4 regions of the Mesorhizobium sp. WSM4841 genome follow, and region 3 is predicted to be linked to each of the others. Evidence: riboswitches for the same ligand, from Rfam matches in the RefSeq annotation. Region 3 holds a riboswitch; each other region holds the start of a gene.
What was found. Region 3 has a riboswitch for cobalamin ahead of AC0L14_RS05415 (CbtB domain-containing protein). Riboswitches for the same ligand answer to the same signal wherever they lie in the genome.
Positions count from the first base shown of each region.

Region 1 (7,433 bases), on a different contig from region 3:
GATGATCGCCGACTGCTCGCGGCCCTTCGGATATTTCTTGATCCATTGCTTCGCCGCTGCCGCATTCGCCCGGTTGAAGGCGAAGGCGGCTGGCTGGAGGCTGGCTTCTGCGAGACGGCGGACTGACATCTAGCGATCGACCTCACCAAACACGTATAGGTTCGTCATCTTGCTGCAGCCTCCTTACAAAGTTTCGCCGTACCGTCGAAACAGTGGAAAGTCGGCGAATTTGTCATGACAGGCGGGCAAACGCCGGACTTGCCAGTCAATCGAGCGACTAGCCGCACGAGCCCTGCTTTGCCGGAAGCGGCTGCTGATACTTCCGCCTTAGAGAAACTCGCGCCATCCGGCGCTGCGACGCTACACTCGCACGTATCTCTCTTGAAATAGAAAGCATCGACATCGGCAGATTCAGCTGTCGCACTTTCTTGCATGCCAAGCGTGACGTAGCTCCGCTTGAAGTGCTGCTTCACGAGATCGGAAGCATCGATAGACGCCCCGCACTCGAATGCATATGCAGGGTGCCATGCGACAGCAGTGAAGATTAACATTGGGCTCAGAAGGCGAATCACCGATCGACCTCCCCGAACACGATGTCGAGGGAGCCGAGAACGGCGGTGACGTCGGCCAGCATGTGGCCGCGGCACAAAAAGTCCATGGCCTGCAGATGCGCGAAGCCCGGCGCCCGCAGCTTGCAGCGATAGGGTTTGTTGGTGCCGTCCGAGACCAGGTAGACGCCGAACTCGCCCTTCGGCGCTTCAACCGCCGCATAGACCTCGCCGGCCGGCACGCGGTAGCCCTCAGTGTAGAGCTTGAAGTGATGGATCAGCGCTTCCATCGAGCGCTTCATCGCCGCGCGCTTTGGCGGCACCACCTTGCCGTCGAGGTTTGACACCGGCCCCGTGCCTTCCTTGCCGAGCAGCAGGTCGACGCACTGGCGCATGATTTTCGCCGACTGGCGCATCTCTTCCATGCGCACGAGGTAACGGTCGAAGCAGTCGCCGTTCTTGCCGATTGGAATGTCGAAATCCATCTCGGCATAGCATTCGTAAGGCTGCGACTTGCGCAGATCCCAGGCGACGCCGGAGCCGCGCACCATGACGCCCGAAAAGCCCCAGGCCCAGGCGTCGGCCAGCGAGACGATGCCGATATCGACATTGCGCTGCTTGAAGATGCGGTTGCCGGTCAGCAGTGCGTCGAGGTCGTCGAGCGATTTCAGGAACGGATCGATCCAGTTGCCGATATCCTCGACCAGCTGCTGCGGCAGGTCCTGGTGGACGCCGCCGGGCCGAAAATAGGCTGCATGCATGCGCGAGCCACTGGCCCGCTCATAGAATACCATGAGTTTTTCGCGCTCGACGAAGCCCCACAGCGGCGGCGTCAGCGCGCCGACATCCATCGCCTGCGTCGTCACATTGAGGATGTGCGACATGATGCGGCCGATCTCGCAATAGAGCACGCGGATCAGCTGGCCGCGCTTCGGCACCTCGATACCGAGCAGCCGCTCTGCGGCCAGCGCAAAGGCATGCTCCTGGTTCATCGGCGCGCAATAGTCGAGCCGGTCGAGATAGGGCACGGCCTGCAGATAGGTTTTGGCTTCGATCAGCTTTTCAGTGCCGCGATGCAACAGTCCGATATGCGGATCGACGCGATCGACGACTTCGCCGTCCAACTCAAGAACCAGCCTCAAAACACCATGCGCTGCAGGGTGTTGAGGTCCAAAGTTGATGTTAAAATTACGGACGGAGGTTTCAGCCATTCTGGCGCCTCTGGCGAAGAGTCAGTAGTGAGTAGTGAGTAGTGATCATCAAGCTCAATGCCTACTTATTCCGCCTGCTTTGCCTGCACCGTTCTGATGAGAGATCGCATCATTTTACCTATCTCTTCGCATCGGAGCAGCAGTTCAATCTCATTGTTTCTTTCCAGCAAGCCGACCCGGCATGCCAGCAGTATGTGCGTTTCCAGTTCCTTCAACGAACCCTGCGCCATGCGCAGAAACTGAACGAATGAACCTCTATTCTCACGACCGTACCCTTCGGCGATATTGGCGGCGATAGATACCGCCGAGCGGCGCATCTGGGAGGTCATTCCATAGATCTCCTCTTTCGGAAAAATTTTGGTGAGGCGATAACAATCTTCTGCAAGCACCATCGCCGATTGCCACACCATTAGGTCGCGATAAGATTCGATCCTTTTTTCCATTCCTTCCTACTGACTACTCACTACTTCCCTACTCACTGTTTCGCCTTCTCATCCCCCGGAAGGACGTAATCCGTCCCCTCCCAAGGGCTGAGAAAATCGAAATTGCGGAATTCCTGCTTGAGCTCGACCGGCTCGTAGATGACCCGCTTGGCCTCGTCGTCGTAGCGCACCTCGACGAAACCGGTCAGCGGGAAATCCTTGCGCAGCGGATGACCCTCGAAGCCGTAATCGGTCAGAATCCGCCTGAGATCGGGATGACCCGAAAACAGCACGCCATAGAGATCGTAGGTTTCGCGTTCGAACCAGTCGGCGCCCGGAAACACACTGGTGATCGATGGCACCACAGTCTCTTCGTCCGCCTGCACCTTGAGCCGGATGCGAACATTCTGCTTCGGCGACAGCAGGTGATAGACAACGTCGAATCGCTTGGCCCGCGATGGATAATCGGCGCCGCAGACGTCGATGATCGAGATGAACTGGCATTTTGGATCGTCGCGCAGGAAGCTCACCACCTCGATCAGATCCTGCGGCTCGACCGAGATGGTGAGTTCGCCATAGGCAAACACTGCATCGCCGATCCGGCCGCTCAGCTTCTCGCCGAGATAGGTCGAGAGTTCATTCAGGCTCATCATCCCGCTCACCGCTCGATCGTGCCGGTGCGGCGGATCTTCTTTTGCAGCAGAAGGATGCCGTAGAGCAGCGCTTCCGCGCTCGGCGGACAGCCGGGCACGTAGATGTCGACCGGCACGACGCGGTCACAGCCGCGCACCACCGAATAGGAATAGTGGTAATAGCCGCCGCCATTGGCGCAGGAGCCCATCGAGATGACGTAGCGCGGCTCCGGCATCTGGTCATAAACCTTGCGCAGCGCCGGCGCCATCTTGTTGGTCAGCGTGCCGGCGACGATCATGATGTCCGACTGGCGCGGCGACGCGCGCGGCGCGACACCGAACCTCTCCGAGTCATAGCGCGGCATCGAGGTATGGATCATCTCGACCGCGCAGCAGGCAAGACCGAAGGTCATAAACATCAGCGAGCCGCTGCGAGCCCAGGTGATCAGCGCCTCGGTCGAGGTGACGAGAAAGCCCTTGTCGGCAAGCTCGTCGTTGATCTCGAGGAAGAAGGGATCATTCGCCCCCACCGGCTTTCCGGTGCTGGGGTCGAGAATGCCTTTTGGCTTCGGCGCGACGAGCGTGCCGGAATTGTCGCTCAATCCCATTCCAGCGCTCCTTTCTTCCATTCATAGGCAAAGCCGATCGTCAGCACCGCCAAAAACACCATCATCGACCAGAAACCGAGCATGCCGATCTGGCTGAAAGACACTGCCCACGGAAACAGGAAGGCCACCTCCAGATCGAAGATGATGAACAGGATCGACACCAGGTAGAAACGGATGTCGAACTTCATGCGGGCGTCATCGAACGAGTTGAAGCCGCATTCATAGGCGGAAAGCTTTTCCGGATCTGGGTTGCGGTAGGCCACCAGGAAGGGTGCGGCAAGCAGCGCCAGGCCGACGACCAGCGCCACGCCGATGAACAGGACGATGGGCAGGTACGAACTCAACAATGCGTTCATGCTGCAGCTTTCCGTTGGCGGCCAATCCACTCTGATTACAGCACCGGACCCACTTGCGGAAGCGTGACAGTTTAACCACTGAACCGTTTTAGGGGGCTCTATGCTGCAACGCGGCGAGGGTTAGCGCAGGGCTTTCGGCGAAGCAAGTCAAACCTTGTTCAAAACACGGTGCTCGACGGCATATCCGGATAAACTGGTCCGATCCGCTCCTGTTTGATTTCCTTCACTTTTTACTCCAGTTTTCTCTCCTGACATAGATGCCGCCAAAACCCTGCTAGCATGACGCGGAATCATCGCTCCCATCTTTGGTAGAACGCCAACAGAGTGCCGTCTGCATGAAGGAAAAAATCTCGCTCGCCATGGCCCGGCGCGTCGCGCTTGCCGCACAGGGGTTTGCCGATCCTCGCCCTAACAGCACGCCCAATCGCCGCCATCTGGCCCGTGTGCTTGGCCGGACCGGCCTGCTGCAGATCGATTCCGTCAGCGCGGTGGTGCGTGCCCACTATATGCCGCTTTATTCGCGGCTTGGCCCCTACCCGCTTGCCCTGCTCGACAACGCCGCCGTGACGCGCAAGCGCACGGTCTTCGAATATTGGGCGCATGAGGCCTCCTTTCTGCCGGTCGAAACCTATCCGCTGATGCGCTGGCGCATGGAGCGGGCCGAACGTGGCGAGGAAATGTATAACGGACTGGCCAAGTGGGGCCGCGAACGCGCCGCCTACATTGAAGACATTTATCGCGAGGTCGTCGAACGAGGACCGGTCGCCGCATCCGCCCTCGAAGGCCAGAAGGGAAACGGCGGCTGGTGGGGCTGGAGCGACGCCAAGCACGCTTTCGAATGGCTGTTCTGGGCCGGCCGTATCACCACGGCGTCGCGTCGTGGCTTCGAGCGGCTTTACGATCTGCCGGAGCGCGTGCTACCGCCGGCAGTACTTGCTTTGCCGGTGCCCTCCCCGGAGGATGCGCACCGCGAATTGCTGCGCATCTCCGCCCGCGCCCACGGCGTCGCGACAGCGGGCGACCTGCGCGACTATTTCCGCCTCTCTCCCGCCGACATCAAGGGTCGCATCGAAGAACTGGTCGACGCCGGTGATCTTTTGCCGGTTCGCGTCGAAGGCTGGGACAAGCCTGCCTATCTTCAAAAGGACGCCCGTTTTCCGCGCAAGATCGAGGCGCGCGCGTTGCTCGCCCCGTTCGATCCCGTCGTCTTCGAGCGAGCGCGCACGGAAAGACTGTTCGACTTCCGCTATCGCATCGAGATCTACACCCCTGCCGAAAAGCGCCAATACGGCTATTATGTGCTGCCGTTCCTGCTCGGCGAAAGGATTGTGGCGCGCATCGACCTCAAGGCCGACCGCCCCGCCAGCGTGCTGCGCGTCCATGCCGCCTATGCCGAGGCCGGCGCCCCGCCGCAAACCGCTGCCAAGCTGTTCGAGGAACTGAAGCTGATGCAAGGCTGGCTCGGCCTGGAGCGCATCGAAGTGACGCCTGCGGGGGATTTGGGCCACGCGCTGGCGGATGTCGCGGTTTCGTAATTGCCGATGTCGGCGCTGAAGCGTTTCCTCGCCGTGTCGGAACCATGCGTTGACACGACTGCCTCCACAAGCCTAAATCCGGTTCAGACGGTCTCCTCTCGGCAAAGGGAGGAGCCAAGAGGGAATGCGGTGCGAAATCTCGATTTCAAATCCGCGGCTGTCCCCGCAACTGTAAGCGACGAGCCAAGGCCGATAACCACTGGGAAAATCCCGGGAAGGCGGCACCAAGGCGATGACCCGCGAGCCAGGAGACCTGCCGTCTAGGACAATAGAATCCGATCGCCTGGCGGGTTTTCCGGGCAAGGAGCCTGATTTGGAACGCGACAGCAGTTTTCCGGCTGAGACAGCGGGCGTATTGTCCGGCGGGGACGACTCCCTGGCCGGCATCACCGTCATCGTCTGCGCCTCCTGTCGCGACGAGACCGGCTCCGACGCCGATCCCCGCGCCGGCGAGCTGCTTGCCGAAGACACGCGCCGCGCTGTATCAGGCGAAAATATCCATATCCGCACCGTCGAATGCCTCGGCAATTGCAAGCGCCGGCTGAGCGCCGCGATCCTGCGCGACGGCTGCTGGAGCTATGTCTTTGGCGACCTGACCGCGACCAGCGGCGCCGATCTCGTCGCTGGCGCAAAACTCTTCGCCACCTCGACTGACGGCCTCATTCCATGGCGCGGCCGCCCCGATTGCCTGAAGCGCGGCCTCGTCGCCCGCATACCTCCCCTCGACCTTTTGAAGGATCAGATATGACCGCCTCGCTCTCCCGCGTGCCCTGCACCGTCGTCACCGGCTTTCTCGGCGCCGGCAAGACGACGCTGATCCGCCATCTGCTCGAAAACGCCGGGGGCAAGCGGCTGGCCATCATCGTCAACGAGTTCGGCGACATCGGCATCGACGGCGAGATCCTCAAGGGATGCGGCATCGACACCTGTCCTGAGGAAAACATCGTCGAGCTGGCCAATGGCTGCATCTGCTGCACCGTCGCCGATGATTTCGTCCCAGCGCTCGACCGGATCCTGTCGCTATCGCCGAAGGTCGACTATATCCTGATCGAAACCTCCGGGCTGGCTCTGCCCAAGCCGCTGGTCCAGGCCTTCCAGTGGCCGACGGTCAAGAGCCGGGTGACGGTCGACAGCGTCATTGCCGTGGTCGACGGACCGGCGCTGGCTGATGGCCGCGTCGCCAACGACATGGACGCCCTGCAGGCACAGCGCGCGCGGGACGAGACGCTCGACCATGACGATCCGGTCGAGGAGGTGTTCGAGGACCAGCTCGCTTGTGCCGACCTGATTATATTGTCGAAGACCGACCTGATGGACGCCGCCGGCTCGGCCCGTGCCAATGCCATCATCGGCGAGCACACCGCGCGCGCCGTCAAGATCGTGCCGACCTCGCAGGGTAAGGTCGATCCGTCTGTGCTGCTCGGCCTCGGCCTTGCCGTCGAGGACGATATCGAGAACCGCAAGACTCACCACGACGACGAACTCGACCACGAGCATGACGATTTTGACTCGTTCGTCATCGACATTCCGTCGATCGCCCATCCCGATGAGCTGGCGTTGCGCGTCGCCACGGCGGCCGAGGAAGAAAACGTGCTGCGCGTCAAGGGTTTCGTCGAAGTCGGCGGCAAGCCGATGCGGCTGTTGCTGCAGGCGGTCGGTCCGCGCGTCAATCACTACTACGACCGCGCCTGGACCGCTGAAGACGATCGCCGCTCGCGCCTCGTCATCATCGGCCTGAAGGGGCTGAACCGGCCGGCAATCGAGCGTATCCTCGCCGGCTGACCTCAGGCACGAGCCGCGATGCACATCCTCACCACAACATCCGCCTCGCTCGACGATCTCGCCGAGCCTGTTGATCTCAGGCAGACGCCTGCCGATGTCGTGGCGCTGTCTTTCACCGACAGCGATCTGGCCGGGCTGGCAGCGGCGTGGAAGGCGGACGCGCATCGCCTGCCGTCGATGCGGCTGGCGGCTCTACGCGACCTGCGCCATCCGATGTCCGTCGATCTCTGGATCGACAGCGTCGCCCGGCACGCCAGGGTTATTTTGGTTCGCATCCTCGGCGGCTACGACTGGTGGCGCTACGGCTGCGACCAACTCGCCTCGACCGCCCGCGCACGC
Region 1 covers NZ_JBVVQC010000033.1:33,389-40,821, forward strand. The annotation lists gene AC0L14_RS28410 (NADH-quinone oxidoreductase subunit E) at 1-129, opposite strand, end outside; gene AC0L14_RS28415 (NADH-quinone oxidoreductase subunit D) at 569-1,759, opposite strand; gene AC0L14_RS28420 (four helix bundle protein) at 1,825-2,202, opposite strand; gene AC0L14_RS28425 (NADH-quinone oxidoreductase subunit C) at 2,235-2,834, opposite strand; gene AC0L14_RS28430 (NuoB/complex I 20 kDa subunit family protein) at 2,840-3,421, opposite strand; gene AC0L14_RS28435 (NADH-quinone oxidoreductase subunit A) at 3,412-3,777, opposite strand; gene AC0L14_RS28440 (winged helix-turn-helix domain-containing protein) at 4,113-5,312, shown strand; cobalamin riboswitch at 5,384-5,587, shown strand; gene AC0L14_RS28445 (DUF1636 family protein) at 5,626-6,060, shown strand; gene cobW (cobalamin biosynthesis protein CobW) at 6,057-7,094, shown strand; partial or broken gene AC0L14_RS28455 (cobaltochelatase subunit CobN) at 7,113-7,433, shown strand, end outside.
Region 1: another riboswitch for cobalamin. It lies ahead of AC0L14_RS28445 (DUF1636 family protein); the one in region 3 lies ahead of AC0L14_RS05415 (CbtB domain-containing protein).

Region 2 (7,433 bases), on a different contig from region 3:
CCTTGCCGGAACTGCCGCTGCGCATCGCATCGAAGCCTACCTGAAAATCATCGATGCCGATGCGGAGGCTGATCAGGCCGCTCACATCGAGCGCGCCCTGCACCAGCGCGATCATCTTATACCAGGTCTCGAACATCTCGCGGCCATAGATGCCCTTGAGATGCAGCATCTTGAAGATGACCTTGTTCCAGTCGATCTCGAAGCCGGTGGGCGCAATGCCCAGAATCGCTATCTTGCCGCCATTGTTCATGGTGTCGATCATGTCGCGGAAGGCGGGCGCCGCACCCGACATCTCCAAACCGACGTCAAAACCTTCGGTCATGCCGAGCGCCGGCATGACATCGCGCAGCTTCTCCTTCGACGCGTCGACCACATGCTGGACGCCGAGTTTTTTCGCCAGCGCCAGCCGCACCGGGTTGATGTCGGTGATGACCACTTTTCGCGCGCCGACGCACTGCGCCACCAGCGCACCCATGATGCCGATCGGCCCGGCACCGGTGACCAGCACGTCCTCGCCGACCAGATCGAAGGACAGAGCGGTGTGGACCGCGTTGCCGAGGGGATCGAAGATCGCGGCGATCTCGTCCGGCACATCGTCGGGGATCGGCACGACATTGTGCTGCGGGATTGCCAGATACTCGCCAAAAGCGCCGGGGCGGTTGACGCCGACGCCGAGCGTGTTGCGGCACAGATGTCCCCGGCCCGCGCGGCAGTTGCGACAATGACCGCAGACGATGTGACCCTCGCCCGACACGCGCTGGCCGACTTTGTATTCGGTGACAGCGGCGCCGAAATCGGCGACCGTGCCGACGAACTCATGGCCGGTGACCATCGGCACCGGCACCGTATTCTGCGCCCACTGGTCCCAATTGTAGATATGGACGTCGGTGCCGCAGATCGCGGTTTTCCTGACCTTGATCAGCACATCGTTTGGGCCGATCTCCGGCACCGGCACCTCTTCCATCCAGATGCCCGGTTCAGCCTTGGCCTTCACCAGCGCCTTCATCATGTTCGACATCGGGTGCTCCTTACGCTTGGTTGATTTCGCTCCTCGCCCTGCTCCGGTAGCCTGCGCAACGAAAAGGTAGGCTCGGAGAACACCTGAGATCCTTGGACCGATCGTAATGTTGACGCCTTCCTTTGTGTCGAAGCAACATTCCACAGCGATCCGTGCGCTTGAAAACCCAGTCCAGCGAACCTCAGCGGAAGCGGAGCAAGCGCCACGCCAGATGCAGCGAAGTTTCAATTCAAGCGATGAGGAATGGTCGCAGCTTGCAGCTGGGCGGCATGGCTATTTCGTCGATGTCCGCCACATGCGACGCAATCACTCGACACGATGCTCTCGATGGTCGGTCTGGCCGCCGATATCTTGATGTGTCGGTGCACAGGCGGCATCGTTCGCCCCTCGGTGAAGTGTCTGTTGACCGCTGGCGCTGTGAGAGGCTGAAGCTCACGGGCAAAGCCGCCTTACTCCAGTTCCTGGTTGAAATCATCCGTCCTCGGACCAGAAGCGGCTTCCGAGATCCTGCTCCGCCGCTCAGCCGTCCAGCGGGCCTTCGGCTGGACGACAAGGGTGGGGCCTCTACCAATCATTGGGCGGCTTTTCGATGCCGTCCCTTCTGCTTTGAACTCATCCGCGGAGCCCGCTGGTCACATGTTTGCCGGTCACAGTGGCCCAGCGGCCTGCGCCTGCGCTTTCTCCCGCAGGGCGAATGCTGCAGCGACCATGTTCACGAGGGCAGGGCGGACCTCCTCCCATTTCCTTGTTTTGAGGCCACAGTCCGGATTCACCCACAATTGGCTGTCCGACAGTCGCTCGCGGGCAAGTTGGGCGAGATGCAAAATCTCGCCGATCTCCGGGACACGTGGTGAGTGAATGTCGTAGACGCCAGGACCGATTTCGTTCGGATATTTGGACTTCGTGAAGGCGTCTAGCAGTTCCATTTTAGAGCGCGACGTCTCGATCGAAATGACGTCCGCGTCCAGTTCAGCGATCGAGTCGATGATCTCATTGAACTCCGAATAGCACATGTGGGTGTGAATTTGGGTCGCGTCCTCCACACCCGTCGAAGCGAGCCGGAAGCATTCGACAGCCCAGCCGAGATAATGTTTCCAGTCGGCCTTCCGCAGCGGCAAGCCTTCGCGAAATGCGGCCTCATCGATCTGGATCACCTTTGCGCCAGCTCTTTCGAGGTCCGTCACTTCATCGCGGATCGCGAGCGCGATCTGGCGGCAGGTCTCGGCGCGGGGTACGTCGTCGCGAACAAAAGACCAGTTCAGAATCGTCACTGGCCCTGTGAGCATGCCCTTCACCGGCTTATTCGTCAGAGACTGGGCAAATTGCCACCAGAGAACCGTCATCGGATTGGGCCGCGATACGTCGCCGAAGATGATGGGAGGGCGCACCAGCCGGGAGCCGTAACTTTGCACCCAGCCATGCTGGGTGAAGGCGAGGCCGGACAGCTGCTCGCCGAAATGCTGCACCATGTCGTTTCGTTCGAACTCGCCGTGTACCAGCACGTCCAGCCCGATCTCCTCCTGCCAACGGACCACCGCTTCGGTCTCCTTCTTCAGGAAGGCCTGGTAGTCGATATAGCTCAGCCGGCCCTTCGCATGAGCGGAGCGCGCCCTGCGCACCTCGGCCGTCTGCGGGAAGGACCCGATGGTCGTCGTGGGGAATGGCGGCAGGCCGAGCGTGTCAGCCTGGACTCTGGAGCGCTTGGCAAATGCGCTCTTTCGTTGCTTCATGTCGCCGTCAATGCCGACAACTCGCCCATGGACGAGCGGATCATGGACCTTTGCAGACATGGCGCGCGCGGCGGCGGCCTCTTCAGAAGCCTTGAGCGCGCCCGCTACAGTATCCCTGCCTTCGGACAAGGCTTGGGCCAGCACGAGCAGCTCTTCAGTCTTCTGGGCGGCGAATGCCAGCCATGATCTGACGTCCACATCGAGCGCGGTCTCCATCCGCAGGTCCATCGGCACATGAAGCATCGAGCAGGAAGGCGCAATTTCGACGCGGTCCAGCGGCCAGCCGGCAATGACCGGCTTGATACGGTCGAGAATGGCAGTCAGGTTCGCGCGCCAGACGTTGCGGCCGTCGATCAAGCCAAGTGAGAGCACCAGATCCTTCGGTGCGAGCCGACCAACCGTCTCCAACTGCTCGGGAGCGCGCACAAGGTCGAGATGTAGGCCCGCCAGGCGCAGCGAAAGCGCGGTCTCGAGATTGTCTCCCAGCGGACCGAAATAGGTAGCCAGCATGATTTTCAACTTGGGCGCGGCTTTCGACAGCTGGCCGTAGGTGAATTCGAAGGCAGCTCGTTCGTTCGGGTTAAGGTCGAGCACAAGCGCCGGCTCATCAATCTGAACCCAGTCGGCCCCAGAGAGCTCCAAATTTCGCAGGAGTTGCTCGTAGACGGGCAGCAGGCGCGGTAGCAGCGCCATGGTATTGAAACCTTGGTCGGGAGACTTCGCCAGCTTGAGGAAGGTGACCGGTCCAAGGAGGACCGGGCGTGTATGGATGCCGAGCTCTTTTGCCTCCAGAAAGTGATCGACTGGTTTCGTCGACGAGAGGGCGAATGTCTGATCGTCGCCCAACTCCGGCACGATGTAGTGGTAGTTCGTGTCGAACCATTTGGTCATTTCCATCGCGGTTACGCGCTGTCCCTGAACGGCATGCCCGTGACTGGCATGTCCGCAACCCGCGGTATCGCCTTGCGTCCCGCGCGCCATCGCGAAGTAGATGTCGAGGGGGACCTCGCCGCTCGTCCAGCCGTAACGAGTTGGCACGGCGCCGACCATTGCTGCGGTGTCGAGCACATGGTCATACAGTGAGAAATCGTTCGACGGGATTTTCGACACGCCCCGGTCGTGCTGCTCGCTCCAACTGGCGGCACGGAGCGCCTTCGCCGTCGCCAGAAGGTTGGCAGCAGAAGATTTTCCGGACCAGTAGCTTTCGAGCGCGAATTTCAGTTCTCGCCGGCGACCGATACGCGGCACACCAAGCGTTGCTATGGGAACTTGCTGGGAGACATTCATTCCATACCCCGATGGTTAGCGGCGGGGACAAGGAAGGCGCTAACAGGCCGGCATCAACGCCGAGCTGCCGCGGCCACCAGACACCCCGCCCGTGGACGTTGTTCACCGTGGCAGGTCTCCTGGCTCGCGGGTCACAGCCTCTGCCCGTCTTCCCGGGGCAGTTCGCCCCAGTGACATTGGTGGGTTGGCTCGCCGCTTACAGTTGCGGGGGCAGCGCCGGCATTGCACCGGCTTCCCTCTTAGCTCCGCTAGGGCAACGCCTTGCGGAGAACCACGACATGCGGACAATCGCAGCTGCCCGCTTTCTTGTCAATGCTGTATAAAGAAATGTTTATGTGTTTATGTGAATCATTCACCCGCGGCGTGTCTCAATTCGCAGATCGCGGTAGAGCTGAACCATCTGCGCCCCTCTCCGGTTCGCAGGCTGTGGCTGACCGGTGGCTGTGGCTGGCCGGTCGGGCAATCTGTCAATTGTACGATCCCGGCTCAGAACGATTTTCGTAAGAGGGCGTGTTGACCATCATGATCGGCCGGCAGTACTGGGCCGAAGGGCGACAACGTTCCTGAGCCTTCATAATCAGAAATTTGTAGAAGAACCGCCATCCTTCACGGACGGGTACGCGGTGTTTTCCCAGCGCTTGTCTGGACAGCCCGCAAAAAGGGGAGGGTGAGCAGCACCTCGCCGAGATGCGTCCCTACAACCCGGCCTGCTCGGCCTCGCGGCGCAAATTCTGACGAGGCCTCGGGCCGATCTGCTGGATCACCAATCCGGCCGCCAGTGAGCCGAGGTCGCCGCAGGTCTTGAGGTCGCGGCCTTGCGTGTAACCATGCAGGAAGCCGGCGGCATAGAGATCGCCGGCGCCGGTGGTGTCGACCAGCTCCCGGATTTTGGTCGCCTCGACGGTGACGGTCTCGTCGCCGCGCACGATCACCGAGCCCTTTTCCGAACGGGTCACGGCGGCGATCCGGCAATCCTTGCGGATCTGAGCCAGTGCCCCGTCGAAGGACGATGTCTGGTAGAGCGACTTGATCTCGTGGCTGTTGGCGAAGACGATGTCCACCGTGCCCGAACGCATGAGGTCGAGGAACTCGTCGCGATAGCGGTCGACGCAGAACGAATCCGAAAGCGTCATCGATACTTCGCGGCCCGCGGCGTGCGCCAGGCTGGCCGTCTGCCGGATCGCCTCCTTGGCGCGCGGCGGGTCCCACAGATAGCCTTCGAAATAGGTGACCTTGGCGCCCGAGGCCTTGTCGGGCTCGACGTCCTCAGGCCCGAGCTCGACGCAGGCGCCAAGATAGGTGTTCATCGAGCGCTCGCCGTCTGGGGTAACGAAGATCATCGAGCGCGCCGTCGGTGGCTCGCCATTGAGCGGCCTGGTGTTGAAGGCGACGCCCTGCGCATGGATATCATGGGCGTAGATTTCGCCGAGCGCATCGTTCGAGACTTTGCCGAAGAAGGCGGCGCGTCCGCCGAAGCTGGCGACACCCGCCGCCGTGTTGCCGGCGCTGCCGCCGGAGGCTTCGATGGCCGGGCCCATGCGGCTGTAGAGCAGCTCGGCGCGCCTCGTATCGATCAGGTTCATCGCGCCCCCAAGTAAGCTACAATTTTCGGACGCTCCGTGGCGCCCAAAACATGAACTCGCATTTTCGCATTGAAGGATATGGCCGACCGCGGCACACCCACAAGGTTGAAACTAAGCGACGGCGATATACATTCGCCGCTGCTGTTCCATGCCTCACTGCCCCAAAATTCTGCCGTGCCCCTCACCTGAAGCTGTTTAGCTGGATCCGGTTTGCGCCCGCCACAAGCGAGCGTAAGCGCCTTCAGCTGTCAGCAGATCAGCATGCCTCCCCTCCGCAACAACCCGCCCCTTGTCCAAGACCATTATTTTGTCGGCACAACGGATGGTGCTGAGTCGATGAGAGATGATGACGATGGTCTTGCCGCCCCGACGCAGATCCTCAACCACTCGCAGGACAAACGCCTCGGCGACCGAGTCGAGAGAGGAGGTTGCTTCGTCGAGGATCAGGATCTCCGGATCCCGGTACAGAGCCCGAGCCAACGAAAGGCGCTGCTTCTCGCCCCCGGAGAGGCGTACGCCGTTTTCGCCTAGATAGGCCTGGAAGCCACCGGGCCAGCGCTCGATCACCTCCCGCAGCCCTATTTGATCGCAGATTTGGAGGATCTTTTCGATGTCCGGCTCGAACTCGCCAAGGGCGATGTTGTCGATCACCGAGCCCGAGAACACATCGATCGATTGCGGCACCGCAGCGACAACCTTGCGCAGGGATACGGTCGACAGGTCCTGGAGGGCATAACGGCCGATCCGGATGTATCCACCCTCAAGCGGGTAGACATTCTGCAGCAGCGCCGCAAGGGTGCTCTTGCCCGAGCCGCTTTCCCCCACCACTGCTGTCATTTCCCCCCGGCGGAAGGTGGCGCTAAGATCCTGGAAAAGCTCGAACTGGCTACCATATCGGAACGTGACCTTCTCCAGCTGGATGTCGCCAATGTCGGATTTGTCTGCATCGATGCCGCCACCGCTTTCCGGCTCCAGGTCGAAGATCTCGAACAGGCGATCCGCTGCGACAAAAGCATCCTGAACGATCCGGTTGGTCTGGATCAGACTGGCAATCGGCCGGGTGATATAGCCTAGCAAGGTATAGCAGGAGAGTAATTCGCCAGGCGTGACGGTCTGATCGAGGGCAAGTGTCGTTCCGAACCACATCAGCACGATGGTGAATAAAGTTGCGAGGAATGTCGAGGTGCTGTCTCCGAAGATCGAGATCAGGCCGGAGCTGTAGACGGAGTGCAGCATCTTGATGAAGCGGGTCTCCACCTTGAAGTTGGCGAAGCTCTCCATGCCGGAGATCTTGATTGTGGAGACAGCTCCCAGTGATTCCACCAGTTGTGTCTCTAATTCGGCAGCGTTCTCCATTACGGCGCGCTGACGATTCCTATTCTGCCGGTTGATGATCCAATAGACCGAGAGGTACAAAGGAATGGAGACCGCCACGACCAAGGCGATCTTCCACGAGTAGATGAACATCAGCCCTAACGAGAACAGTACCGTTAGCACGTCAACGAACATGTTGATCGAGACGTCGTTCAGGAAGCTCCTGATCTTCACCGCGTCATTCATGCGGGAAATGATTTCGCCCATGCGCATGCTGTCGAAGAACTTCTGAGGCAGGCTTAGGATATGATTGTAGTAGCCGAGGATCAGGTGGACGTCGATCTTCTGCCCCGTTTGCAGGACGAGCCGGTTTCTGAGGAGATTGATCAGGATCTGCACAACCAAGATCAAGAGCATGGCGACGCTCATCAGGTTGAGCAGATTGCGGTTGCCCGCTGTAATCACATGGTCGACGATCTTCTGCACGTAAATGGCAGTCGA
Region 2 covers NZ_JBVVQC010000031.1:19,858-27,290, reverse strand. The annotation lists gene tdh (L-threonine 3-dehydrogenase) at 1-1,018, opposite strand, end outside; gene metE (5-methyltetrahydropteroyltriglutamate--homocysteine S-methyltransferase) at 1,666-4,011, opposite strand; cobalamin riboswitch at 4,128-4,326, opposite strand; gene AC0L14_RS27410 (adenosine kinase) at 4,731-5,696, opposite strand; gene AC0L14_RS27405 (peptidase domain-containing ABC transporter) at 5,814-7,433, opposite strand, start outside.
Region 2: another riboswitch for cobalamin. It lies ahead of metE (5-methyltetrahydropteroyltriglutamate--homocysteine S-methyltransferase); the one in region 3 lies ahead of AC0L14_RS05415 (CbtB domain-containing protein).

Region 3 (7,433 bases):
TATCCTTCTCTACGATTCTGCACGCCCGCAGTCGAAAGCGTGCGCCAATTCACAACTATAAGGATTCCACCCTCCATTCGCAAATTCCGAGCATGCGCTCAGGTCAACGCATTTGACGTGATGGTAAGGCAAACCGGCTCTGTCGCATATTTCGGTCACCGAGTTGCCTGGAATCGACGTTCGACGGTTCTTCGAGGATTTACGGTGTCCAACGGCTGCCAATTCGATCAGTCTGTCATCCCTTGCGCCCGTTGGTCTCTGACCTCATCGCCTGAGCCTTCGCGTCCTTGCGGAGAGGGCCGAGTGCGGCATCAACGTCTGTCGGGCGATCCGGTTGCACCAGCCTTCGCTCCACGGTGGGGAAGGGCGTATTTCGTTTGATATTCCACGCGTTGCGCCATAGAGGCGGACTCTCAGGTCGAATCGTGCCGCCGCACTATCTTTGTGTTTGAGCATCGGATTTTTCCCAAAACCGGTTTCCACTTCTGGGTCCAATGTTCTAGACGTGACAGGCACCTTTTCCGGAATTCTGATGGCGGGAGGCGCTGGTGGAAAGCCAGGACGAACAGACGACCGGCGCCAGGGCCGCTGAGGGCAGCCATGCCGACATTTATGGCGAGGACGGCGCCATTCTGTCGTCGTTCTTGGCCCAGATCGGCGCAGCGATCGCCGATCGCGACACGCTGACGCTGAAGCGTGAAGTCGACGACCTGCACCAATCGGAACTCGGCGATCTGCTCGAGGCGCTTCATCCCGAACAACGCCGCGCGCTGGTCGACTTGTTGGGCGCCGATTTCGACTTTTCCGCGCTGACCGAGGTCGACGAGGCGATCCGCCGCGACATCGTCGACAGTCTGCCCAACGCGCAGATTGCCCAGGGGGTGCAGGATCTCGATTCCGACGACGCGGTCTACATTCTTGAGGATCTCGAAAAGGAAGACCAGGACGAGATCCTGTCGCAACTGCCGTTCACCGAGCGGATCAGGCTGCGCCGCTCGCTCGACTATCCCGAAGAGACCGCCGGCCGCCGCATGCAGACGGAGTTCGTCGCGGTGCCGCCGTTCTGGACGATCGGCCAGACCATCGACTATATGCGCGAGGACAATAACCTTCCCGACCGCTTCAGCCAGATTTTCGTCATCGATCCGAGCTTCAAGCTGCTCGGCGCCATCGATCTCGACCAGATCCTGCGCACTAAGCGCTCGATCAAGGTCGAAGAGGTCATGCATGAGACCAGGCACGCCATTCCGGCCACGATGGACCAGGAAGAGGCAGCGCGCGAATTCGAACAATACGACCTTCTCTCCGCCGCCGTCGTCGACGAGAACGAGCGGCTGGTCGGCGTGCTGACCATCGACGACGTGGTCGACGTCATCCAGCAGGAGGCCGAGGAGGATCTGCTGCGCATGGGCGGTGTCGGCGACGAAGAACTGTCGGACAGCATTCTTTCGACTTCGCGCTCGCGCGTTCCGTGGCTGCTCGTCAATCTCGGTACGGCCTTCATCTCGGCCTCGGTGATCAGTATGTTTGGTGCAACGATCGAGGAAATGGTCGCACTTGCCGCACTGATGCCGATCGTCGCCTCGCTGGGCGGCAACGCCGGTACGCAGACGATGACAGTGACCGTGCGCGCGCTCGCCACACGCGACCTCGATATCTACAATGCCGGTCGCGTCATTCGCCGCGAGGTTGTGGTCGGCCTGCTGAATGGCATGGTCATTGCAACGATCCTCGGGCTGGTCGCCGGCTTCTGGTTTCACAATCCCGATCTCGGTTTCGTCATTGCCGCGGCGATGATCGTCAACATGCTGGCTGCGGCACTCGGTGGCATTCTGCTTCCGCTGTTCCTCGACAGGCTCGGCGCCGATCCGGCGATTTCATCATCAATCTTCACGACGATGATTACCGACGTTATCGGTTTCCTCGCCTTCCTTAGCCTTGCCACCTGGTGGCTGCATCTGGGCGCGGGAGCCGGATAAGGCCCTTCAATTGACTTTTACGTAAGTTGCGTGCGAGGTTTCGATGGAGAGCTGCCGGTCGATTCCGGTGCGGGACGAGCCCTTTTGTGAATGAAGGGCATCGCCGCATAATGGGCGATCGCGCCGCTATCCGGGCTTTTGGAGTGACGATGCGGGAATATTATTCGATAACCGAACTGACCCGCGAATTCGATGTTTCGACGCGGACGCTGCGCTTCTACGAGGACGAAGGGCTGGTGCAGCCGGTGCGGCGCGGCCGCACGCGGCTGTTTCGCCCGTCGGACCGGCATCTCATCCGCCAGATCATGCGCGGCAAGAGGCTCGGCTTTTCGATCAACGAAATCCGCGAAATCATCCAGATGTACAAGGAGCCGCCCGGGGAGGTCGGTCAGCTCAACCTGATGATCAAACGCATCGAGGAAAAGCGCGAGGATCTGCGCCAGAAGCGCCGCGACCTCGAAGAGACGCTGGCGGAACTCGATCAGGCCGAGGAATCCTGCGTCGAGCGATTGGTGGAGCTCGGCGTCAACACGTGAGCGGCCTTTTTTGACAATTCTACTCTGGCGGCCAGCTAGTGTGGTTTTCTGCCAGAGCGAATTCTTAAAAAGACCTTGCCGCACGCTTCAAATCCAGCGCCGCACCTTTTTAGCGTAATCCCGGTATTTCTTGCCGAATTTCGCCGTCAGAACTCTTTCCTCGCCCTCGATCGCCATCTTCTGCGTTGCGAAGGCGGCGATGATCGCCAGCGGCAGGAACCATACGATCCCCGAGATAAGGGCGACGCCGATCATCAGCAGCGTGTTGGCCAGATATATCGGGTTGCGGCTGACGGCGAAGGGGCCAGATGTGACCAGGTGATCCGGCACGGCGTTTGGGTGGAGCGTCGTCTTTGCCCGGATCATGGTGCGGATTGCCGTGAACCAGAGTGCGACGACGCCGAACAATGCCACCCAGCCGGCCGCGAACAGGATGTCGCCCAGAAGGCCGCCGATCCATGGCAGCGGATAGAGCAAGCCAAGCGCGATGCTGACGGCGATGGCCGCGACATAGATCAGCGGCGGCCACGGTATAAACCCCGGTTTCGGCTGCCCCGGTTTCTGTTGCCCAGGTTTCTGTTGATGGTCGGTCATTGTGCTCCTCCCTCCATCAAAGTGCTGTCGGCTTTGGCAGTGCAGGCGCCGGCGAGCTCGTCGAGATGTGCCTTCCATTCCGCAGCCTGGTCGTTGCGGTAGAGCTGATCAAGCGTGGCCTCGCCCTCGAGTGTATCGAGCATGCACACACAATAGCTGGAGCAGAACTCCGTGTCGCGCGATTGCTCGCACGAAGTCTGGCATTCTTTCAGGAAGGTGACCTGCCTGGTCTCGACCGGTGCCGGCATGACTTGCGAAAAAAGCCAGATCGAGCCGATCAGCACCGGCTGGTGGATCAGATAGAAGGCGAGGCTGTGCCGGCCGATAAAGACCAGCGGATTTGTCCAGCTGCCGGGCGTCAGGCCTGCCAACCGCGTCAGCAGGCCGGAGGCGGAGGCGAGTTTTGCCGTCGCGATGCCCGCAAGCACAGCGCCGAACCATGGCAACAGCGGGACATAATCGTTGGAGCGCGGGTTGGTTGCCGACAGGCCGACCCACCACAGGGCCGGATGGTCGAAGGTCTCGGACCTGAGGTAGAGCGGCGCGGTTATGACGAAAGCTGCCATAACCAGCGTCAGCAGCGCCGGCAGCCGCAGGAACGCCAGGCCGAGCAGGCTGGCGAGCGCGATCTCATGCAGGATACCGAAAAAGATGAAACTGTCCGGCGTGGCAAGCCTCGTGGCAGCCGATATGGCGAGCGCCGCCCCGGCGACCATGGCGAAGCGTTTCCAGAAGCCGTCCCAGCGGATCAGTTTGCCATGGGCGAGGAACAGGCTGACGCCGACCAGGAACAGAAAGGTCGAAGCGATGCAGCGCGCGTAGAATTTCCACCAGCCGAAGGCGGTCAGGCCGGGATCGGTGTAGCCAAAGAATTCGAGATCCCAGGTGAAATGGTAACTCGCCATGGCAAGCAAAGCGACGCCGCGGGCGACGTCGATGGCGATGATGCGCTTGGATCGGTCCTGAACGGTCGGCGTAGAAATGCTCATGGTCTCGCAATCTGATTCAGCACTGCAAGACGACTATCATGGTTGCCCCAGACAAAAGAAGACAGGGCCAAATCCCGTTGATGCTCAGGGCGTCGGTGAAAGCGCCGTATGCCGCTGACGCACCCATTAGAAGCGATGCGGGCCATATTCCTCGGGCATCAGCACTCCGGCCTCGTGGCGCCGGCCGGCTGGTTCCAGAGACGGCGCATTCGCGCTGGTAGCTGGCGGAATTTGGTTTGCCGGGCACGGCGATTCTGCCTATAGTCGCGGCTGTCGTCGGTTCCGTTTGGAACCGCGCATGAACCCGGAACCGGAATCGGTTCCGGAAAGGTCATGCGCAGAGTCTAAGTGTTAGAGCGTCCTTTGTGCGTCCATTCGGACGCACGGCGCTCTAAAGGGAATGCGGTAAGGGCAAAATTCGCCCAATGCCGTGGCTGCCCCCGCAACTGTGTGCGGTAGTCCTCTCCATATGCCACTGAAGAGTTTCTTTCGGGAAGAGCTTCTTCGGGAAGGTGGGGAAGGGCGCTGATCCGCGAGCCAGGAGACCTGCCGGCGACAGGAGAACTGATTTCTATGCCCTCGGGTGGAGGGCGAAAGGACAAGACATGAATACCGCTTCCGTCTCGCTCGTCGCTTCCGTCTCCTCGCAGTCGCGCTTCGTGCAGCTGGCGCTTGCTGCATTTCTCGGCATTTTCGTCATGGGCTTTGTCGGCTTCTCGCATATCGATGCGGTCCACAATGCCGCCCACGACTATCGCCATTCGATGGCGTTTCCCTGCCACTGACGAGGGGCCGACATCATGACACTGTTTCGCAACGTCGTGTTCATCGCGGCGATCGCAGGGCTTGTGGCTGGCGTCGTTCTCGCCTGCATGCAGGCCTACGCCACCGTGCCGCTCATTCTCAAGGCGGAAGTCTACGAGCAGGCCGGCGGTGGCCACACGCATGACCACGCCGCGGCGCCGGCCGCGAACGCCACGGACGCCAATGCCATGAGTAGCGCCGAACCGGCCGCTCCGGCTGCGGAAGACGAAGGCTGGGCGCCGGCCGACGGTTTCGAGCGCTTCGCCTTCAACGTCGTTGCCAACGTCGTCACCGGCATCGGCTTTGCGCTGATCCTGGTCGCCGCTTCGGAGTTCGCCGGCGGCATCGGCAATTGGCGTCAGGGCCTGTTCTGGGGCCTTGCCGGCTTTGCTGTGTTCACGCTGGCTCCGAACCTTGGCCTGCCTCCCGAACTGCCGGCTATGCCGGCTGCCGATCTCGCCCAGCGCCAGATCTGGTGGACGGCAACTGTGGTAGCGACAGCGGCCGGTCTTGGGCTGCTCGCCTTTCGCAAATCCCTGCCGCTGGCGCTGCTTGCCGTGGCGTGGATCGTGGCGCCGCATATCGTCGGCGCGCCGCAGCCCGACAGTTTTGAATCGCCGATCCCGGAAGCCCTGCACCACCAGTTCGTGGTGGCGGTGACACTGACCAATCTGGTGTTCTGGCTGGTGCTCGGCGCCGTCGTCGGCGTGGTGCGCGGCCGCTTGACCGGCAGCACGACCGGCCTGCGCGACAGCTTTGCCTGATCGCGCTGCTCCCGGCGGCAAGCTGACCCTGGTCATCGGCGGTGCGCGCTCCGGCAAGAGCGCGCATGCCGAAAGACTGGTGACGGCCTGTCCGGCGCCGTGGGCCTATATCGCTACGGCGCAAGCCTATGACGACGAGATGCGCGAGCGTATCGCGCTGCATCGGTCGCGGCGCGGCGAGGGTTGGACGACCATCGACGCGCCACTCGATCTCGTCGGCGCGATTGAGGCGTTGCCTGACGGCCGGCCTGTCCTCGTCGATTGCCTCACGCTGTGGCTGACCAACCATATGCTGGCCGAACGCGACATTGAGGCCGAATGCCGAGGGCTGGCCGATGTGCTGTCGCGGCCGCGCGGGCCATGGTTCGTGGTTTCCAACGAGGTTGGCCAGGGCATCGTGCCCGACAATGCGCTGGCTCGCCGGTTTCGCGATGCCGCCGGCCGGCTCAACCAGCAGGTCGCGGCCGTCGCCGGCACAGTGCTGCTGATGGTGGCGGGACTGCCGCTCAAGGTGAAATGAGATGACCGATATCGACGACAGGGACGAGGAACGCCACCGCGCCAAGATGGCCAAGCGCAAGGCGGTGCAGGACGCAGAGGTCGCGGCAAAGACGGTCGAGAAGGGGCTGCTGATCGTCAACACCGGGCCCGGCAAGGGCAAGACCACTGCCGCCTTCGGGCTGGCGCTGAGGATGCTCGGCTACGGCAGGCGCGTCGGCGTCGTCCAGTTCATCAAGGGCAAATGGCACACCGGCGAGAAGGACGCCTTTGCCGCCTTCGGCGACCGGGTCGTCTGGCACACGATGGGCGAGGGTTTCACCTGGGAGACGCAGGATCTGAAGCGCGATATCGCCGCCGCCGAGTCCGCTTGGGCCAAGGCGCTCGAACTGATGGCCGATCCATCGATCAGCCTTCTGGTGCTCGACGAGCTGAATATCGCGCTGCGCTACAATTATCTCGATCTCGACAAAGTGGTGGCGTCGCTGAAAGGGCGCCGCGAAAACCTGCATGTCGTCGTCACCGGCCGCAACGCCAAACCGGCGCTGGTCGATGCCGCCGATCTGGTCACCGAGATGGGCGTGACCAAACATCACTTTTCCGCCGGCGTTAAGGCGCAGCAAGGGATTGAATTCTGAGGGGTGATTGCGCTTCGGCAGGGCACCCTCAAGCATTGCGGTGCTGGTGGCGGTGACGCTGGTAAAATTGCCGATCTCCCCTTGCGGGGGAGATCGGATCTCACCTGCGGTTTTCGACAACCTCAAGCTGTATTGTTCTTGCTTTGTGCCGGCAGCTATGATACTGATTCTTCTATAGTGCTGATTCGCACCGCCGACCCGCTCGCGAGGCGGGTTTTTGTTTTGCGCTCGATCTCGAGCGTCGATCACGCCATAATGACGACCGCCGAGATCTCCCGAACAGCGCGTCAGCACTAGGTCGGCGACCCTGTAGAGTTTCGGCGCCCGCCTTATGGCAGGGGATAGAATTCTGATCGCTAGGCAAGCTGGAGATTGTTCGTGGAACAGGCGGTAATCGTCTATCTTCTTCTGAAGGACGGTCAATTTGGAGCGTCGCAAGAACGCGAATCCATTTACGCGCTCGAGGATCGGCTAGAGAAAGCTATCGAGGATGCGTCGGTCGGCGAGTTTGACGGTGACTTGTTTGGTGAGGGCGAATGCATCCTCTACATGTATGGGCCAAACGCTGAACGACTTTTTGTTGTAGTCGAACCCGTATTGAGATCTTTTCCCGTAGCTGCCGGTGGATACG
Region 3 covers NZ_JBVVQC010000003.1:319,156-326,588, reverse strand. The annotation lists gene mgtE (magnesium transporter) at 549-1,979, shown strand; gene AC0L14_RS05430 (MerR family transcriptional regulator) at 2,129-2,515, shown strand; gene AC0L14_RS05425 (methyltransferase family protein) at 2,603-3,109, opposite strand; gene AC0L14_RS05420 (acetyltransferase domain-containing protein) at 3,106-4,098, opposite strand; cobalamin riboswitch at 4,450-4,666, shown strand; gene AC0L14_RS05415 (CbtB domain-containing protein) at 4,704-4,883, shown strand; gene AC0L14_RS05410 (CbtA family protein) at 4,899-5,666, shown strand; gene cobU (bifunctional adenosylcobinamide kinase/adenosylcobinamide-phosphate guanylyltransferase) at 5,689-6,186, shown strand; gene cobO (cob(I)yrinic acid a,c-diamide adenosyltransferase) at 6,188-6,802, shown strand; gene AC0L14_RS05395 (hypothetical protein) at 7,181-7,433, shown strand, end outside.

Region 4 (7,433 bases), on a different contig from region 3:
CTACGCCTCGTCGGCGCCGCCGAAATTCACCACCGACAATTACGACACGGTGCTGTTTTCGGAAGGCATCGGCCGCTCCTTCATGAATTCGCTGACCGTCACCATTCCGGCGACGGTCATCCCGATCCTGATCGCGGCATTCGCGGCCTATGCGCTGGCCTGGATGCGCTTTCCCGGCCGCGCATTGCTCATAGCGGTCATCATCGGGCTCTTGGTCGTGCCGCTGCAAATGTCGCTGATCCCGCTGCTGAAGCTCTACAACGGCGTCGGCAGCTTCTTCGGCGTGCCGTCGAAAACCTATCTCGGCATCTGGCTGGCGCATACCGGCTTCGGCCTGCCCTTCGCCATCTATCTCCTCAGAAGCTACATTGCCGGCCTGCCGCGCGAAATCATGGAATCGGCGCGCATCGACGGCGCCAGCGATTTCGAGATCTTCGTCAAGATCGTGCTGCCGCTGTCATTCCCGGTGCTGGCCTCCTTCGCCATCTTCCAGTTCCTCTGGGTGTGGAACGACCTGCTGGTCGCGATGGTTTTCCTCGGTACCGAGGGCGACCAGATCGTGCTGACTGCCAAGCTCAACGCGTTGCTCGGCTCGCGCGGCGGCGACTGGGAGATTCTGACGACATCGGCTTTCATCACCATTGTCGTGCCGCTGATCGTGTTCTTCTCGCTGCAGCGCTATTTCGTCCGCGGGCTGCTCGCCGGCTCGGTGAAAGGAGGTTGAGCTTATGCAATCCGCTGTGAAAGCGACATTGAGCCCCGACGTCGCCGTCAACCGCGACTGGTGGCGAGGTGCCGTGATCTACCAGATCTATCCGCGCAGCTACCAGGACTCCAACGGCGACGGCATCGGCGACCTCAGGGGCATCATCCGCAGGCTGCCCTATATCGCGGCGCTCGGCGTCGATGCCATCTGGATCTCGCCGTTCTTCAGGTCGCCGATGAAGGATTTCGGCTACGACGTATCAGACTATTGCGACGTCGATCCGATGTTCGGCACGCTGGCCGATTTCGATGCCTTGACTGCCGAGGCGCACAGGCTCGGGCTCAAGGTGATGATCGACGAGGTGCTGTCGCATACTGCCGACATCCATCCGTGGTTTAGGGAAAGCCGCTCGAGCCGCACCAACCCGAAGGCGGACTGGTATGTCTGGGCCGACGCCAAGCCCGACGGCACGCCACCCAACAACTGGCTGTCGATCTTCGGCGGTTCGGCCTGGCAGTGGGACACCAGCCGCCAGCAATATTACCTGCATAATTTCCTGGCCGAGCAGCCCGATCTCAACTTCCACAGCCGCGCGGTCCAGGATGCGCTGCTCGATGTCACCCGCTTCTGGCTGGAGCGCGGCGTCGACGGCTTCCGCCTCGACACCATCAATTTCTACTTCCACAGCCAGGGCCTGGAGGACAATCCGCCGCTGCCGCCCGAACAGCGCAACGACCAGACTGCTCCTTCCGTAAACCCCTACAACTACCAGGACCACCTCTACGACAAGAGCCGTCCCGAAAATCTCGGTTTCCTCGAACGCTTCCGCGCCCTGCTTGATGAATATCCGGCGACGGCGGCGGTCGGCGAAGTCGGCGATTCGCAGCGCGGGCTGGAGGTGGTGGCGGCCTACACCGCCGGCAGCAAGCGCGTGCACATGTGCTATTCGTTCGACTTCCTGGCGCCCGAAAAGATCAGCGCGGCAAAGGTGCGTTCAGTGCTGGAGGCCTTCGGCAAGGTCGCCAGCGACGGCTGGTCGTGCTGGGCCTTCTCCAACCATGACGTGATGCGCACTGCCTCGCGCTGGGCGGCCGACGAGGCCGACCGGACCGCTTATCTCAAGGTGATCTCGGCGCTGCTGATGTCGCTGCGCGGCTCGGTCTGTATCTATCAGGGCGAGGAACTTGGTCTTGGCGAAGCGGAATTGCAATTCGAGGATCTGCGGGACCCCTACGGCATCCGCTTCTGGCCGGAGTTCAAGGGCCGCGACGGCTGTCGCACGCCGATGGTCTGGAATGGCGCCGACAGCAATGGCGGCTTCTCCAAGGCAAAGCCCTGGCTGCCCGTGCCCACCAAGCACCTTTCGCAAGCGGTCGATGTGCAGCAGGGCGACAACAGCTCGCTGCTCGAACATTACCGGCGCTTTCTTGCCTTCCGCCGTTTACATCCGGCGCTGGCCAAGGGCGAAATCGACTTCATCGAAAGCCAGGGCGATACGGTCGCCTTCACGCGCCGCGAGGGCAATGAGCAGATCGTCTGCGCCTTCAATCTTGGCAGCCGACCGGCCGAAATCGATCTCGGCGGACGCTCGCTGCAGCCCTTGCCGGGGCACGGGTTTTCGGGACAGACTGTCGCCGGCTCTATCCGCCTCGGCGGCTACGGCGCCTGGTTCGGGCGCATCGACTGAGTTGGCAATTCACTGGAGGGAATCATGGCCGATGTCACGCTAAGGCAAGTGAAGAAATCATACGGCAATCTCAATATTCTCCACGGCATCGACCTCGACATCAAGTCGGGCGAGTTCATCGTCTTCGTCGGCCCTTCGGGCTGTGGCAAGTCGACCTTGCTGCGGTCCATCGCCGGGCTTGAGGAAATCACCTCCGGCGAGCTCAAGATCGACGGCGAGGTGGTGAACGACGTGCCACCGTCGAAGCGCGGCATCGCCATGGTGTTCCAGTCCTATGCGCTCTATCCGCACATGACCGTCTACGACAACATGGCGTTCTCGATGAAGATCGGCAAGGAGAGCAAGGCCGAGATCGACAAGCGGGTGCGCCAGGCGGCGGAAATCCTGCAGCTGACCAAATATCTCGACCGCTTGCCCAAGGCGATGTCGGGCGGCCAGCGCCAGCGCGTCGCCATCGGCCGCGCCATCGTGCGTAACCCGAAGGTCTTCCTGTTCGACGAGCCGCTGTCGAACCTCGACGCGGCACTGCGGGTTGCCACCCGCATCGAGATCGCCAAGCTCAAGGAGTCGATGCCTGCTACAACGATGATCTACGTCACCCACGACCAGGTCGAGGCGATGACGCTGGCCGACCGCATCGTCGTGCTCAAGGAGGGCCATATCGAGCAGGTCGGCACGCCGATGGAGCTCTACAAGAGACCCGGCAATTTGTTCGTCGCCCAGTTCATCGGCTCGCCGGCCATGAACATCCTGCCGGCGACGATCGACAAATCAGGCGACCCGACCATCGTCAGTCATGTCGGCGGGCGCAAGGCGACGGTGCCGATCGCCACGCCGGCGTCAGTGAAGGGTGCTTCGGTCAGCTTCGGCGTGCGGCCGGAGGATCTGATGATCGCCACCGGCGCCGATTATCTTTTCGAGGGAACGGTGGATTATGTCGAGCAGCTCGGCGAGGTCCAGCTCGTCTATGTCGACATCGGCCGCGCCGACCTGCCGCTGGTGACCAAGCTGCCAGGCAATGTCGAAGTCAAGCGCGGCGCTGCGTTGCGGTTGAATGCCGATCCCGGCGACCTGCATATTTTCGACGTCGACGGACATTCCTTCACACTCCACATGGCGGAAGCAAAGGCAGCCTAACTACTGGATCAGGCAGTTTGGCGAAGGCAAAAACAAGAGCGGCGGGCAAGGCCCGCCGCTCTTGTGCATTGCATTCAGGTCGCTGTTAGCGGCCGAACAGGTTCCGGTCGCTGCCCTGCGGGGCGGACTTCTGTACGTCGCCCGAGGAATTGAGCAGCTTGTAAACCGGCGAGCCGGTATTGCTTACCGAAAACGTCTGCGTGTTGTCGACGTTGACGGTCGCCTGCTTGTTGATGTCGGTTCCGCCAACGTTGTCGTTGCGGGCATAGGCGCTGCCGGCAGCAATCAAAAGTGCCGCAGCGGTGAGAACGATCTTCTTCATTTCAGTAATCCTGGATTTTCGTATCCCATCAGCGCGGCGGCCGCGGTCTTTGTGAAAGACAATGCCGCCGCTGCTGTTGGGATCGACATTAGTTGTTGCCGAAGAGGTTACGGTCGCTGCCATTGACGGGCTTCTCGTCAGCCGGAACCGGATTCTGCGCCGAAGCCGAATTCTGAATCGAAGCTGTGTACGAGCCGTTGTCGACCGCAGCGGCCGGCTGGTTGGCGCCGTTCGATCCAAAGTTGTCGCTGCCGGCAAAAGCGCTGCCGGAGACAGCCAGGATGGCGACGGTGGCAAGAATGATCTTCTTCATTTCTAGTACTCCTGAATTTTTCAGATCCCGAGCGGCGGACTGGCCGCTTTGTCTTGTTGTTTGACCATGATCTTTTCCAAAAACCGGTTTCCACTTCGGGATCATGGTCTGGGATCAGCTGTTAATTGTTGCCGAAAAGGTTGCGGTCGGCGCCCTGGTCGACGGGCTTTTCAGCGTGAGCCGACTTCTGAATGGAAGCCGTATACGAACTGTCGACCGAGGCGGTCGGCTGATTGGCGCCGTTGGACCCATAATGGTCGCTGCCAGCAAAGGCGCTGCCGGTGATGGCCAGAACGGCGACGGCAGTAAGAGCAATCTTTTTCATTTTTGGAACTCCAGTATCTTTAGTTTTCCGTCCGTCTAGCGGCGTGTCTTGGGAGGAATTCGCGTCGTTCGGACAGCCCCGATGTGGGAAGGCCATCCGGCGGATTCCAATCACGAAGTTGTTCCGTGTGGACCAAGAATCTACACCTTGAAATTGTACCAGAGGCTTCTATCGTCATTGCTTTCTGGCTTGTTTTCAAAGGTTTAGGACAAAGAGGCTAATCGACCATTGACGGATTGCCGGACCTGCGTTCACAGTGTCATGCACGCATTGTCAACAGAAACGAACCGTTCGGTTCGATTTTAGAAGCGGCTTAAAAAGCCGGCGCTGAGTTGTTGTCGAATCGTTAACCATTTCGGCGCCCTGCAATGGTCAATCCGGCACGCTTTCAGAACCGGCAGCGCTCGCAGCAGGCGCAAAGTTCACCTTCCTCAAATCCCGGCCCACAGGTTTCGCCGGCGGTGTCGCGCCGCATGGATACGATGTCGCTTTCATGCGGACAGTCAGCCGGCCGTCATGATTAGATCACGCCATCTCAGGTGCCGCTTGGTGACGACGAAGCGGAGAATTGGGAAGCCGGTCAGAACCCGGCGCTGCCCCCGCAACGGTGGTGGAGTTCAAGTCGCAACGGGAGACCACTGGGCCCAAGCCTGGGAAGGTGTCGCGATGGTCCGCAAGGACACTCCAGAGCCCGGAAACCAGCCCGAGATTTCTAGACTCGACTGATCGCGGTGGGCGGTCAAGAGGTGGATAGTGCATGTCCGGCCCTGTCGCCGGCTTGCGGCCGATCCTCCCTCCATCACCACCAGTTCAGTCTTTGGAGCGACGTGCGTCCATTTGGACGCACAAAGTACGCTCCAAGACTTTGAATTGCGCATCGTGCTTTCCGAAATCGATTCCGATTTCGGGCCGATGCGACGGCTATGAGGACAGGACATGGATGCGCGCAACGACATGCTGAGGCTCTTGCACGGCCGCAGGGAAGGCTACTCGCTCGAGCAGCCCTTCTACACCGATCCCGATTTCTTCAAGCTCGACATGGAGCTGATCTGGTATCGCGACTGGGTGTTCATCGGCCACGATTGCGAGTTGCCGAAGCCGGGCAGCTACATCACCGCCCAGATCGGCGACTATCCGGTCGTGCTGGTCCGCGACCAGCAAGGCAAGATCAACGCCTTCCACAATTCCTGCCGGCATCGCGGCAGCCGCGTCTGCAACGCCGACAAGGGTACGGCGGCGAAGCTCGTCTGCCCCTATCACCAGTGGACCTACGAGCTGGACGGCCGGCTCTTGTTCGCAAGGCAGATGGCGGACAGCTTCGACAAGAGCCAGTTCAGCCTGAAGCCGGTGGCTTGCGAAAGCATCGGTGGCTACATCTTCGTCTGCCTGGCCAAGGAGCCCGCCGATTTCGCGCCGATGCGCGCCATGATCGAGCCTTACCTCCTGCCGCACCGGCTGCGCGAGGCAAAGGTCGCCTTCGAATCGACCATCGTCGAGAAGGGCAACTGGAAGCTCGTCTGGGAGAACAACCGCGAGTGCTATCATTGCGCCGGCAACCATCCGGAACTGTGCAAGACATTCCCGGAAGCGCCGACCGTGACCGGCGTGCAGGGCGCCGACAGCGATCCGGAGATGCTCGCGCACTGGGCGAAATGCGAGGCGGCGGGCCTGCCGAGCAAGTTCCGCATCGATCCGGCCGGGCAGTATCGCGCCACCCGCGCGCCGCTGCTGCGCGACGCCGTCAGCTATACGATGACGGGAAGACGCGCGGTGAAGAAGAACCTTTCCGACAGCGTTTCGACCGACCGTATCGGCTCGCTGCTGCTCTATCACTATCCGACGACCTGGAACCATATCCTCGGCGATCACGCGGTCACCTTCCGCGTGCTGCCGATCAGTGCCACGGAAACGGCCGTCACCACCAAATGGCTTGTCCATAAGGACGCGGTCGAAGGCGTCGATTACGACCTCGCCGATCTCACCCATGTCTGGACCGAGACCAACGACCAGGACCGCCGCATCGTTGAGGAAAACTCCTTCGGCATCCTGTCGCCGGCCTATGAGCCCGGCCCCTATTCGGAACTGCATGAGGGCGGCGTCATCCAGTTCGTCGAATGGTACGCCTCCTTCATCGGGCCGCGCCTTGCCGAGGCCGGCCGGCCGGCGCTGCGCAGCGTCGCCTGAGCGAGGTCAAGGGGATGAATGCGATGACGGACCTTGGCCTCTACCGCCATCTCGACGAGATGGCGCCCTGGAACGACAGGCTCCAGGTGCTGGAAGTGATCGGCGTCAGCGACGAGGCGCCTGACGTGAAGACCTTCACCTTCCGCTCCGATAACCAGACCTGGTTCCGCTACAGACCGGGGCAGTTCGTGACGCTTGAACTGCCGACCACCGACGGCCCGCTGATGCGGACCTATACGCTGTCGTCCTCGCCGTCGCGGCCGTTCTCGATCGCGGTGACGGTGAAAGCGCAGGCCGGCAGCCTCGGCACGCGCTGGATGTTCGACAGTCTGAAGCCCGGTGTTCACGTGAAGGCCTATGGGCCGACGGGCGACTTTTCGCTGCACAGCCATCCCGCGGCCAAGTATCTGTTCATTTCGGCCGGCTCCGGCGTGACGCCGATGATGTCGATGCTGCGCTGGCTGAACGACTGCGCGCCATGGACAGATGTCGGCTTCGTCAACTGCGCGCGAAAGCCCGAGGAGATCATCTTCCGCAAGGAGCTCGAGCTGCTCGGCAGCCGCATGCCGGGCCTGACGCTCGGCTTCATGATCGAGGAGCGGTCCAGCCGCGAGGGCTGGTTCGGCCATATGGGCCGGATCGACGCGATACGGCTGCCGCTGCTGGCGCCCGATTTTCGCGAGCGCGAAATTTTCTGCTGCGGCCCCGACCCGTTCATGCGCGCGGTGCGGCAGATGCTGGAGGCAGCCGGCTTCGACA
Region 4 covers NZ_JBVVQC010000002.1:392,637-400,069, forward strand. The annotation lists gene AC0L14_RS03825 (carbohydrate ABC transporter permease) at 1-724, shown strand, start outside; gene bglA (beta-galactosidase BglA) at 729-2,393, shown strand; gene AC0L14_RS03835 (ABC transporter ATP-binding protein) at 2,418-3,530, shown strand; gene AC0L14_RS03840 (DUF680 domain-containing protein) at 3,616-3,852, opposite strand; gene AC0L14_RS03845 (DUF680 domain-containing protein) at 3,941-4,165, opposite strand; gene AC0L14_RS03850 (DUF680 domain-containing protein) at 4,287-4,490, opposite strand; cobalamin riboswitch at 5,011-5,211, shown strand; gene AC0L14_RS03855 (aromatic ring-hydroxylating oxygenase subunit alpha) at 5,427-6,674, shown strand; partial or broken gene AC0L14_RS03860 (FAD-binding oxidoreductase) at 6,698-7,433, shown strand, end outside.
Region 4: another riboswitch for cobalamin. It lies ahead of AC0L14_RS03855 (aromatic ring-hydroxylating oxygenase subunit alpha); the one in region 3 lies ahead of AC0L14_RS05415 (CbtB domain-containing protein).